3 regions of the Aestuariirhabdus sp. LZHN29 genome follow, and region 3 is predicted to be linked to each of the others. Evidence: predicted binding sites of a transcription regulator. Region 3 holds the regulator's gene; each other region holds the start of a gene.
The links. Region 3 encodes FNR, which switches genes on or off when oxygen is low (the NO sensors DNR and NnrR bind a similar motif). Its sites were predicted from a motif close to TTGATNTANATCAA; they were not measured.

Region 1: the regulator FNR is predicted to act here: its motif matches at 2,503-2,516, upstream of ACP3PW_RS01675 (OmpW/AlkL family protein).
Region 2: the regulator FNR is predicted to act here: its motif matches at 1,666-1,679, upstream of ccoM (cytochrome c oxidase subunit CcoM).

Annotation. Positions count from the first base shown of each region.
Region 1 covers NZ_JBNIEU010000001.1:358,335-362,528, forward strand. Annotated here, with positions in the region: gene hrpB (ATP-dependent helicase HrpB) at 1-2,286, opposite strand, end outside; gene ACP3PW_RS01675 (OmpW/AlkL family protein) at 2,596-3,291, shown strand; gene ACP3PW_RS01680 (acyl-CoA dehydrogenase C-terminal domain-containing protein) at 3,400-4,194, opposite strand, start outside.
Region 2 covers NZ_JBNIEU010000002.1:722,279-726,472, reverse strand. Annotated here, with positions in the region: gene ACP3PW_RS10150 (BolA family protein) at 1-270, opposite strand, end outside; gene ACP3PW_RS10145 (SDR family oxidoreductase) at 357-1,160, opposite strand; gene ccoM (cytochrome c oxidase subunit CcoM) at 1,490-1,600, opposite strand; gene ACP3PW_RS10135 (alpha-ketoglutarate-dependent dioxygenase AlkB family protein) at 1,726-2,370, opposite strand; gene ACP3PW_RS10130 (YebG family protein) at 2,524-2,784, shown strand; gene rapA (RNA polymerase-associated protein RapA) at 2,979-4,194, shown strand, end outside.
Region 3 covers NZ_JBNIEU010000002.1:1,003,837-1,008,030, forward strand. Annotated here, with positions in the region: gene ACP3PW_RS11450 (glycerate kinase) at 1-581, opposite strand, end outside; gene ACP3PW_RS11455 (hypothetical protein) at 651-1,127, opposite strand; gene ACP3PW_RS11460 (adenine phosphoribosyltransferase) at 1,385-1,918, opposite strand; gene fnr (fumarate/nitrate reduction transcriptional regulator Fnr) at 1,936-2,697, opposite strand; gene hemN (oxygen-independent coproporphyrinogen III oxidase) at 2,902-4,194, opposite strand, start outside.

The DNA.
Region 1 (4,194 bases), on a different contig from region 3:
CGGTGCCTGAGGGTCACTGTAGTCGATGCGGAGCCTGGAGCCCGAGGCCACTTCCCAACGCTCCGGCGCCAGCGATTGTAAACACTTGCTGGTTTCCCAGTCGAGCAGAGCCAGTAGCACCTGGCTAAGATCAAGGGTACGCAATTGCTCCAGCCGGGTTTGCCGGTCAAGATACGGCTGCAGCCACTGTTCCAGATTTTCATCCAACCATCGGTCATCGAGGGAGGGTATTTCGGTGTTAAATCGGGCGGCGAAACAAAAACGTTCGCGCAATGCCTTGCTACCCTCATCCCAGGGCAGCGAATGGATTCCCCGCTCACGAACTCCTTGCAGAAGAGCCTGTTGCAGCTCACTCGGAGCCGGCTCCAGCAGCCGACTTTGATGCACGACCAACGCCCCCAACTGCTTACGCGTTTCAGCAACGACCTGCTGCTGACGTTTAGCCCAGGACACATCACGCACAGTCACCAACTGTTCGGCAAACTGATCCTGCAAGGCCTCCAGGTCAATTTCACACGCAAGAAATATACGAGCATCACTTTTGTTTTTCATGCCCCCAAGCTCAGCGACTACCAACCAGGGCATCGATGCCATCCCATCATTAGCGGACATCGAAGCGCCTTTTCCGTTAGCCAGCCGATAGCTCCCCGGTTCGGCGCCGCGCCGCTGGGCAATTCGATCGGGATAGGCCCAGGCCAGCAAACGCGCAATCTGGTCACGATCATAAACCCTTTGACGCACACTGAACTGTCGCTGCCACTGCTTCGATAGTTGGCGGGCACGCTGCAAGGCTCCGTGACGAATGCTCATCCACCGTGGTGGGCGCTCCCCCTCCATGACCGCCAGTCTCAACATGATATCGGCATCGGGCTGGTTACGTGCCGTCATGAGCAGGTCGCGTTCGCTCAGTAACCCCGCTAGCTGGCAGGCGGCGTAACCCAGGGATTCTTGCTGGGCCCTGATCACCATGTGCGCCAACCGCGGATGCATGGCCAAGGCGGACATATCAAGCCCATGTTTGCTGATCTGCAATGGCCCCTGGTTGTCGGCTTGCAATGCCTGTAAGCGCTGGAGCAGATCACAGGCTGTATTGAAATGCGCCTGCGGGGGTGGATCTAGCCACAGGTAAGCCGCAGGATCCAGCTCCCCCCATGCGGCAAGTTCCAGCGCCATGGAGCTGAGATCGGCTTCCTGTATTTCTGCCGCGGTATAGCTCTCCAGCTGCAGGTTTTCACTCCACAAACGATAGCAAACCCCCGATTCCAGGCGACCGGCACGCCCCGCCCTCTGCTGGGCCGAGGCCAGCGAGATACGCTGTGTGTCGAGGCGCGTCATGCCCGAGACCGGGTCGAAGCAGGGCCGGCGCACCAGTCCGCTATCGACGACGATACGCACCCCTTCGATGGTAAGACTGGTCTCGGCGATAGGCGTGGTCAACACCAGCTTGCGGGCACCCTTTACAGAGGGACTGATGGCGCGCTGCTGCACTTCAAAGGGAAGCTCACCGTATAAAGGGCACAGCTGAATTGCAGAAAACTCCTGAACCTCCTCCAACATCTTCTGCAACCGCTGAATCTCTCCGCTGCCCGGTAGAAACAGCAAAATATCCCCCGACTGCGCGCTCACGATCTGGCCAATCAAACTCACCAACGCCGCGTACCATTGCGAAGCAGAGCGTTGTAAGGAACCGATATCCCGGTAAAAAACCTCAACCGAAAAAGTTCGTCCACTGCTAGTTAACAGTATTGAGTCGGATAAACGCTCATTGATACGGCCACCATCCAATGTTGCCGACATAATCACCAATTTAAGCGGATCCTCGTCACGATAAAGCTGCTGGGTTTGCTGGCACAGGGCGAGTCCAAGATCGGCCTGGAGTGAGCGTTCATGAAACTCATCAAATAGCACCACCGCGTAATCGCCCAATTCGGGATCGCTTTGAAGCTGGCGGATCAACACCCCTTCGGTCACGACCTCGATACGGGTATTGGGGCCGACACAGCGCTCCAGGGATATTCTGTAACCGACACGATCACCCACCGGCTCACCCAACAGGGACGCCATTCGGTGAGCCGCTGCTCGGGCGGCGAGGCGCCGCGGTTCAAGCAGCAGAATTTTACGCCCCTGCAACCAGGACGCTTGCAGCAGCAACGCCAGAGGAACCGCTGTTGTTTTCCCCGCTCCAGGGGGGGCCTGCAACACCAGGTTGTGGCGCAACGCCAACTCCCGCGTGAGTTCAGGCAAAAGCTCTGCGATCGGTAGTTGGCGGATTGCTTCAGGCAGCACGATGGGACCCGTGTAGGGAGAGTGGAGAGGGAAATGAGTTTATCAATATATTCCCTTGCAAAGTATTGGGTGGCGATCTAAATCGGGCCTATGATACATAGCGTTTAGCTACGACACTCCCCTTAAGGCACCAGCATTGACAAACATCACAACCTCAATTCCATGCGCCAGACGATTACGGGAAAGCAACCACTCTTTGTTGATTTATATCAACTGTTGAGCTATATCAATACACGCACTTTTAGGGCGGGTATAGAATTCATCCCATAATAACTATTGGACAGACAACAACTACACAGGGAAATGACTATGAAAAGATTAACGCTTCTTACCGCTATCATTGCAGCGACCGCGACCCTTTCCGGACAGGCAATGGCTCGCGAGGCGGGTGACATCATTGTCCGCGCCGGTGCGGCAACCGTGGACCCCTCCGGAGTCGAAAGCGACGAGATAACGCTTAACGGCACAGGCCTTGGTGCCGAAGTGAATAATATAGATAGCAGCACCCAGCTGGGGTTAACTTTCACCTATATGGTTACCGACCAGATTGGTCTCGATTTACTCGCTGCCACCCCCTTCGAGCACGATATCAAGGCTCAAGGGCTAGAGGGATTAGGCATCAACAAGGTCGGCAGCACCAAACATCTGCCCCCCACCCTCTCAGTGCAATATCACCCTATGGGGGGCAGTGACTCCAAGTTTCAGCCTTTCCTGGGGCTGGGCTTGAACTACACCACCTTCTTCGATGAAGACGCCAGCGGGGAGCTGGAAACCGCTCTGGGGGAAAAGTATGACCTGGATCTGGACGACTCCTGGGGTATGGCTTTTCAGGCTGGGGCCGACTACTTTATTACCGACAACCTAGCCGTTAATGCCACCGTATGGAAGCTCAACATCCAAACCGAAGCAGAGTTCAAGGGCAAGAACTCAGGTAATCGCATTAAAGCCAAAGACGTAGACATCAACCCCTGGGTTTATATGGTCGGCCTCGGCTACAGGTTCTAGCCAACACCATCGGGCGTCAGTTGACGGCCCAAACAAAAAAGGGGATGCAGGCTGGAACCTGCATCCCCTTTTTTTATTCGGCGGTACTCACCACCGAATCCGATTTTGCTAGAACAGTTCATCCGCCAGCGCGTACAGAGGCTCGGCACCCGACTTGATGCTCGCCTCCAGGCTCAGGACGCGGGGCAACAGTCGCTTGTAGAAGTAGCGAGCCGTCGCCAGTTTGGCTTCGTAAAAGCCTCGCTCTTCGGTACCCTGGTCCAGCTGCTGCTGTGCCTTTTGCGCCATAAGCACCCACATATACGCGTAGGCGGTGTAGCCAAACAGGTGCAGATATTCAACGGAGGCGGCGCCAATTTCATTCGGATCGTTAGCCGCACGCTCCAACACCCAATCAGTGGTCGCTTGCAAGCGATCGCAAGCGTCCAGCAACGGCGTACGAAACTCCTCCGCAATCCCTGCCGCCACTTCACGAATTTCAGCGACGAAAAGGGCCGTCCACTTGCCCCCATTGGCCACCGTCTTGCGGCCCATCAGGTCCAGCGCCTGCACGCCATTCGTGCCTTCATAAATTTGGGCAATGCGGGCATCACGAACCAACTGCTCCTGCCCCCACTCACGAATATAACCGTGGCCACCGAAAACCTGCTGACCGTCGATCGTGTTGTTCAGGCCCATATCCGTCATAAATGCTTTGGCCACGGGTGTCAGCAATGCAACCATCGCTTCGGCCTGTAACCTGTCCTCTTCCACGTCACTGAACTTAACAAGATCCAGCTGCTTTGCGACATAGGAGGAGAACGCCCGCCCCGCTTCGGTGGTGGCTTTCATGTTGAGTAGCATCCGCCGAACATCTGCATGGGCCAATATGGGGTCGGCAGCTTTTTGCGGCTGGATGGCACC
Region 2 (4,194 bases), 280 kb from region 3:
GGCCTCTTCGCGCAAAGCCCACTCACCCGGCGTATAGGTGTGAAGCGCCAGCGCATGAATCAGTGGCATCTCCTGTGCGAGCGCTGCGTAAATCTGCTGATGGCGCTTGAGGGTGCGTACACCCTCAAAGGCATCGCTGACCACAACCGCCTTAAAATGACTTTGGGAGCCCGGTTCAACCCGGTGCATATGGCTTTCGTTAAGCACTTCGAGATACGAAGGTGCAAAGGTGGCGTGTAGCTGTTGGCGAACTTGTTCGAGCATATCCATAAGGGGGTTTAACCGTGTCAGTATCGATCAGGTAATGGGATAGTAAACGAAATCGAGCCCAGGCATCACCCCCTCGAAAAAAGGGATTACATCCCCTTCTCTGCCATTTTAATGGCCAGCTGTTCCATCATCAGCCGGTGCCCTTCCGGATCCTTGCGTTTGAACTCCCAGGCTAGAGCCCCTTCATCGTGGGGAAGAATCATAAATTGACCGGCATCCACCCCTTCAACAATGCGTTGCGCGACCTCTTCAGCGCTAATGGGCGATCCGGCCAACAACTTCGCCACGTTGGTTTTGAGTGTTTCAGAGCTACCGCGATAGGAGTCCAGCAAATTGGTTTGGAAAAATGAGGGGCACACCACGCTAACGGCTAACCCTTGAGGGGCAAGTTCTGCCTGCAGGCTTTCTGACAGCGCAACTACCCCAGCCTTGGCCACATTGTAATGGCTCATACCCGGCGCGCCGAGCAACCCGGCCATCGATGCGATATTACAGATCTGCCCCCGGTTTTTTTGCAGACCTGGGAGAAAAATCCGGCACCCATTGATCACGCCTTTAAGGTTGATGCCCAGCATCCAGTCCCACTCATCGTCACTCAGGTCAGCGAAGGCACCACCTCCGGCTACGCCTGCGTTGTTGATCAATAAATCCACCCCACCCCACTTGGCCTCCAGGGTGTCCGATATCTGCTGCAACTGTTCTGGTCGGCGCACATCGCAGTGAAAAACCTCTGCGACGCCACCGAGTTCAGTAACCTGAAGGGCCGTTTGCTGGCACCCCTCATCATTGAGATCGGCCAGTGCCACCCTGCACCCCTGACGCGCATAGCAATAGGCCAACTCTCGACCCAAGCCACTGCCGGCGCCGGTAATCATTACTCGTTTACTCATAGTGTCCCCGTTAGATAACTGACTTGGCCGATATCATTTCCCAACCGAGGGCCGAATCACAACGACTATTGATCCGCTGAATAGGGCAGCAACAACCGTGGAACTTGGTAGACCCGTGACAAACCACAGCTTTGCAGCCCTATACTATGCAGCCCTATACAAGGTCGCACGGGGCGTATCGGGGGAGAGGATGTCGAATAAGAGCAAATCCAGGAAGAGACCCCGGAAAGCGCTTCAAAAAAGGTAAGGCGGAACCAGAGACCCTGTGAGAACCTGACAACCCACAGGACTTCTGATTCCGCCTTATTCGGTGCAGGCAAGCGACAATGCTATGGATGCTTATCCATGTCTTTACGAAGGAAGTAATAGAGCCCGGCAAAAAATGAGATCATCAAACCAACGGTTAGTAACCCAGCCAACACTACTTCATCTAAAAACATGGTTGTCACTCCCTGTAATAACCTTGAATTGCTAACGAGGCTACCACCGGCCAAGCCATGCAGAATTGACACCGATCAATTTCCATACACTGAACCATCAGACATAACGAATAAGTTGACCTATCTCAAACTCTATCGGGGTGAAGATAGCGGAAAGTCAGGTTGATCCTCGGCGCTACGGGGCGCCGGGTCTTGGGGATCTGGTGACGCCAGCAGTGCTGAATGGGGCCCGACATCACCAGCAACGAGCCATGACTTAGTTCCAGCGACAGCCTCTGCCGGGAATCCTGGCGGTGGCGCAGGTGGAACCGACGTGTCCCCCCCAGGCTCAGCGATGCGATGCAGGGATTTTCCCCCAGTACTGATTCATCGTCTGCGTGCCACCCGACACTGTCATTGCCATCTCTATAGAGATTCATCAACACTGAGTTGATGCGCAGCCCCAAGGATTCGCGCAAAATCTTCAACAGAACATGGTGCTCGCCTAAAAAGGGTGCCGGTTCCAGCCACAACCCCGAATAGCGATACCCCTGATCACCATACCAGGCTTGCAGGCGTGGGATAGTGATGTGTCGAGCCCCCATCTGCAAGAAGTCCTGCCGCCAGGTGACCTTGCTCTCAAACGTCCGCAACAGGGTATCGGCTACCTCCGCGGATAAAAAGGTCGGGTACCACTGCAGGGTCCCATCCACCAGGGGAATGGTTGTTGCACGGGCATTGCACGGCAACTCTTCGGGACTGATCACCGACTCCTGCTCCTTAACCATCATTTTACCCCGCCGACTCTCGGAAGCCTCGTAAACACAGACTCGTCCAACACTGTGTAGCCTAGCAAGAACAAATTGGGCTGGACAAATATACTGTTGATATATACAGTATCAAAAACTAATCACTAAAGCTGTGATGACCAAACGAGGTATACGATGGCTGTTATCCCAATGTGGCAATGCGATAGGGACGGAAGTATGTTCGCCGACAAAAAAAGCGCTGAAGAGCACGACAAAATGCTGGAACTGGCTGCGAACATCACTTCGCTGCTAGAGGCGCAGTTCAGTCAACTGGATGAGTCCCTGGCGGAGGAGATCGGTCTGCTTATTGCTGGAAATAAAGAGGTTTTCTCCCAGGCCTTGAAGGGCAAACCCGAGCTGATTCTTGATATCGGCAGCGCCCCTGCCAGCGAATAATCCCACCTCTTTCCTGTTTTTGCAGCGCTGCCCCTAACCCCCCATCCCCCGGGGGTGGCGCTGCACCCTTGCGCTTTATTACTCCTCGGGATCACTTTAAAAGCCTGCGGGTCACTCCCTTGCTACAATACTCCTTGTTATTCCCTATCTTTCCATTACCATAGCGCCTTTTTTTGACCGAGGGTGGTGGCTGTATGATCGATTTTGTTCCTGGGCAGCGGTGGATCAGCGAGGCTGAAAATGACCTTGGGCTGGGCACTATTCTCACCCTGGATCATCGACTGATCACCGTACTCTATCCAGGCAGTGGTGAAACCCGCGCCTACGCTCGACACAATCACCCGCTGCATCGAGTCGAATTTGCAGCCGGTGACAGCGTCAAGAGCCATGAAGGCTGGATTCTGCAGGTCACCGAGGTCACCTCCAAAGAGGGCTTGATTACCTACATCGGCGTTGACGATGAGGGCCAGAAACAAAGCTTGCCTGAGTCCTGCCTTGATAACTTCATTCAGTTCAACAAGCCTCGCGAACGCCTGCTCGCCGGGCAGGTCGACCAGCTCAATCAGTTTGCACTGCGCTATCGTACACTCACCCATTACAACCGCACCCTGCGCTCGCCGCTACTGGGACTATGCGGGGCGCGCACCAATCTTATCCCTCACCAGCTACATATTGCCCGCGAAGTATCAACACGACATGCTCCCCGGGTACTTCTAGCCGATGAGGTTGGTCTGGGGAAAACCATCGAAGCGGGGATGATTCTTTACCATCAACTTTTGACCGGTGAAGCCCGCCGCGTACTGGTACTGGTACCGGAAACCTTACAGCACCAGTGGCTGGTAGAGATGCTGCGCCGTTTCAACCTTCACTTCAGCCTGTTTGACCGAGCTCGCTGCGAAGAGATGAGTGAGGAGAACCCTTTCGAAAGCGAGCAGCTGGTGATCTGCTCGACACAACTGGCGTCAGAGCCCGGCCCCCTGCAAAGCCAACTGATCGATGCGGGCTGGGATCTGCTGGTGGTCGATGAAGCCCATCACTTGCAATGGCAAGCCCAGAACCCAAGCCAAGAGTACCTTCTGGTGGAGCGGCTCGCCCAGCAGACGCCATCGGTCTTGCTGCTTACCGCGACGCCTGAGCAGCTCGGCAAAGCGAGTCACTTTGCCCGCTTGCGCTTACTCGATCCTGACCGCTACCCTGGGCTCGAACAGTTCCTAGACGAAGAGGCCCGGTACCGCCCGGTAGCCGATGCCGTCCTGCACCTGCTAAGTGAGCAACCACTCCCCTGTGCAACCCTGCAGACACTAGGGAAACTACTGAATGACCCCGATAACCAGCAACGCTTGGCAGACGCCGATGCAGCGACCTCCAGCGCGGAGCGGGAGTTGGCGCGGGCACAGCTGATACGCCAAC
Region 3 (4,194 bases):
ACGTCACACGCAATGTCGATACGGGCGTCGGCGAGTCGCGGATCCAGCTCGCCTAGATCGATACGGTTCAATAGCAGCAGCCCTTCGGCCCCGGCCGGGATTGGGTCGCCGTTGTGGTCGAGGAGTGTCGCACCCAGCGCGCAGAGCGCACCGGCGCCCGCGTCGTGGGTAGCGCTGCCGCCGATCCCCAGAATGATCTGCTTGCAGCCACGGGAGAGAGCGTCACGGATTAGCTCGCCGGTGCCAAAACTCGTAGTGTGCATGGGGTTGCGTTGGGGCGGAGGCACCAGAGGTAACCCGGAGGCGCTCGCCATTTCGATAATGGCCGTGGCGCCATCGCCGAGAATGCCATAACTGGCTTCAACAGGATCACCCAGTGGCCCCGTTACCGACAGGCTGACCCTGGTGCCTCCGGTATTGGCGATAAGGGCATCAACGGTGCCCTCGCCACCGTCGGCTAAGGGACACCGATGGACGATGGCGTCGGGCAGTTGGGTAAGAATAGCCTCTTGTGCAATGTCGCAAAACAGGGCCGCGCTGAGCGAGCCTTTAAAGGAATCCGGTGCAAGCAGTATCTTCATAAATCAGGGCCTTGAGAATCAGTCCCCTTTTTATCAGTATCCCGCCTGCAAGGCTATGTCAGGAACGCATTAGGCTGCTCGTGTGCGCGGGTGGCAATTCATGAAGCGCGTGCCATCCGGGTCGGTTGGGTGGTAATAATGCCACCAGATGGCAGCCAGGGCTTCGGTATCTGTGGTCTCGATTCCAGCCAGATTTGCTCCGCAGCGTAGGTAATTAAACCACGCGATTGCGGTAGCGTAGGCCAGGTTATAAACCAGTTCCTGATGGGGTTGGCTGAAAAAAAGGCGCTGGCTGGCGAAGCCCCGGACCCGGCTTGCCAACTCGGGAAAATCGACCAGGTAATCGTCCCATACTCTTTGGTGAACTTCCGCTGAGATGCGATAAAGCCCTAACCCACCCTGTTTACCATAAAGCTGTTCCCCCAGGTTGCTCTCGGCTGCAGCCGTGCCAACCAACAGCTGCTGGGCGGCGGCGCTATAGTGGCCGCACAGCTCCAGTGTGGGTTGAATAATATGTTGTCCTAACTGCTCTGCATCAATTCCCATCGGTTCACCCCCCAGTGTCCCTATGAAGCCTGCCGTCGATGATTAAAAGACAATTAAGTTAGCAGGTGAATTTGATTCTAGACTTAAAATGCGCCTCTAACATCCTGTTTTTAAATGTTTTTATTGTTTTTTGGAATGTTTAGTTATGTGCAGAGCGAGTGGTTAGGCGATTTGCCTCTTTAGGGGGAGATGAGTGAACAGGAAGCGGGTGCCAGGGCCGGCATTCAGGTGGCCCCGTTCGAGATTTCTGGCGGGCCTCAGAATGCACAGAGCGTGTAGGTGGGGATGCCCAGGTCTTGTAAGCGCTGGCTGCCGCCGAGGTCCGGCAGATCGATAATTGCAGCGGCTTCGTAGATGTTGGCGTGAAGTGATTTTACCAGTGATGCGGCGGCACAGAGGGTACCTCCGGTGGCAATCAGATCATCCAGCAGCAGTACGTTGGCACCTGCTGGAATGGCATCTTTGTGCACCTCCAGTATCGCTTGGCCATACTCAATGTCGTAAGCCTCCTGCAGGGTCTGGGCGGGTAACTTTCCCTGTTTTCGAAACAGCACCAGCGGTTTGTTCAGCTCGTAGGCCAGTACCGAACCCAACAGAAAACCACGGGCATCTAGGGCACCGATGTGGGTGATCTCGGACTCAACATAGCGCTGAATCAGGCTGTCGGCCACCATCCGCTGAGCCTTGGGAGAAAGGTAGAGCGGGGTGATGTCGCGGAACGTGACGCCGGGCTTTGGCCAGTCCGGTATCGGGCGTACAAGAGACTTTATAAAAAACTCATCAAAGATCATTCAGTGTTTCCCGGCGGTTAGCCGTTTTGCGCCGCATCTTTGGCTGGATCAAGTAAACGACCGCCCGCGAGGGCACAAAGGCGCTCCGCATCGGTAATATTGATATCCTTTCCATTCGCTTCGATCAGGCCGCTGCGTTGAAAGCGGGTGAATACCCGGCTGACGGTTTCCACCGCGAGACCCAGATAGTTACCCATTTCGTTGCGCGACATCGATAGGCGAAACGCGTGTGAGGAGTACCCTCGACGCCTGAAACGGGCGGAAAGATTGACCAGGAACGTGGCGATGCGCTCATCGGCGTTTTTCTTGCTGAGCAGCAACATCATCTGCTGGTCATCGCGGATACGTCGGCTCATTAGTAGCATCAGCTGTTTTTGCAGCTTGGGCAGTTTGTCCGATAGCTCGTCGAGTTTTTCAAAGGGGATCTCACAGATCATGGTGGTTTCCATCGCTTGTGAGGAGACCGGATAGGTATCTCCATCCATGCCACTGAGTCCCAGTATTTCGCTGGGCAGCTGGAATCCGGTGATCTGCTCTTCACCCTCGTTGGTTGAGGTGTAGGTTTTTAGCGCTCCCGACCGAACGGCGTAGATTGAGGTGAAGGGGTCCCCCTCCAGGAACAGGTGTTCGCCTTTTTTCAGTGGGCGACCGCGCTTGATGATGTCATCGAGCTGGTCGATTTCGTCAATTGCGAGGGCGATAGGCAGGCAGAGAGAACTCAGGCTGCATTCCTTGCAAGCGACGCTATTTACAGTTTTAACGTTGAGTTTAGAGCTCATAAACGGCAGCAGCCCCTTCGAGTGTCAGGTTGTTATCGCAAACATTGTAGGGGAATTCGGTCACAAAACAAAACCAAAGTGCAGCTTCTTTGGTAGCGTCTGTGTAGAGCACCCACTGCGACGGGCTCGGAATGAGAGCATGAGTGGGGAAATAGGGGGGGGTGGCTGTGCCCCAATCGGGGCACAGCTCATTTGAGGTGGCGGCTAGATGACCTTGGAAAAACGTCCCTTATTACTATCATGTCCCAGATAATGATCAAACTGCATGCAGATGTTGCGGATCAGCAGTCGACCACGACCGGTCACCTCGATACCGTTGCTGTCGATGGTGATCAGGTCATCATCGACCATAGGCTGCAACTGCTCGAGTTCTTTTGCGAAATAGTCGCCAAACTGAATCCCCCAGCGCGCTTCAATGGGGGCAAATTCGAGCTGAAAGTGGCAGATTAGCTGCGAGATTACCGCCTGGCGGATAAAGTCGTCTTCGTTCATTACCAGCCCACGCTTGATCGCAAACTCACCGCTTTCGATGCGATTCATATACATCTTGATATCGGCGTGGTTTTGGCTGTAGGAGCCATTCACCTGGCTGATGGAGGAGACGCCCATGCCGACAAGATCGCAGTGGGCATGGGTGGTGTAGCCCTGGAAGTTACGGTGCAGGGTGCCGGACTCCTGGGCGATGGCCAGCTCGTCATCGGGGCGCGCGAAGTGATCCATACCGATATAGGAATAGCCCGCTTGCAGCAGCCTTTCGGTAGTGTTTTGCATGATCGCCAGCTTCTCGGTTGAGGAGGGCAGGTCTTCAGCGTTGATGCGGCGCTGGGGCATAAAACGCTCGGGCAGGTGGGCGTAATTGAATACCGACAGGCGATCAGGCGAGATCTCGATCACCCGCTCAAGGGTTTTCATAAAGCTGGCTTCGGTCTGGAACGGCAGGCCGTAGATCAGATCGATGTTGATAGACTGGAACTGCAGGGCGCGGGAAGCATCGATGATAGCGATGGTATCGGCTTCGGATTGCTCGCGGTTCACCGCCTTTTGTACTTTGGGGTCGAGATCCTGCACGCCGAGGCTGCAGCGGTTAAAGCCCATTTCTCGTAGGGCATTCATGGTGGCCCAGTCGGCTTCGCGCGGATCAATCTCGATGGAGAAATCGCCCTTGCTTTCATCCACAAGATTGAAATGCTGGCGGGTTTTGGCCATCAACGCTTGCATCTGCTCGATACTGAGGAACGTTGGGGTACCGCCGCCCCAGTGCAACTGTTCAACGGTCTGCTTGGTACTGAAAAGCTCTGCTTGCATCTCAATTTCACGGTGCAGGAGCTCCAGATAGGGGATCGCCTTGGTGCGATCCTTGGTAATCACCTTGTTGCAGCCGCAGTAGTAGCAGACATGAGTACAAAACGGGAGGTGGAAGTAGAGCGACAGGGGCGTATTCTTTTCTACGCTCTGCGCAGCGGCATCGCGGTACTCTTTGATGCTGAACAGTTCATG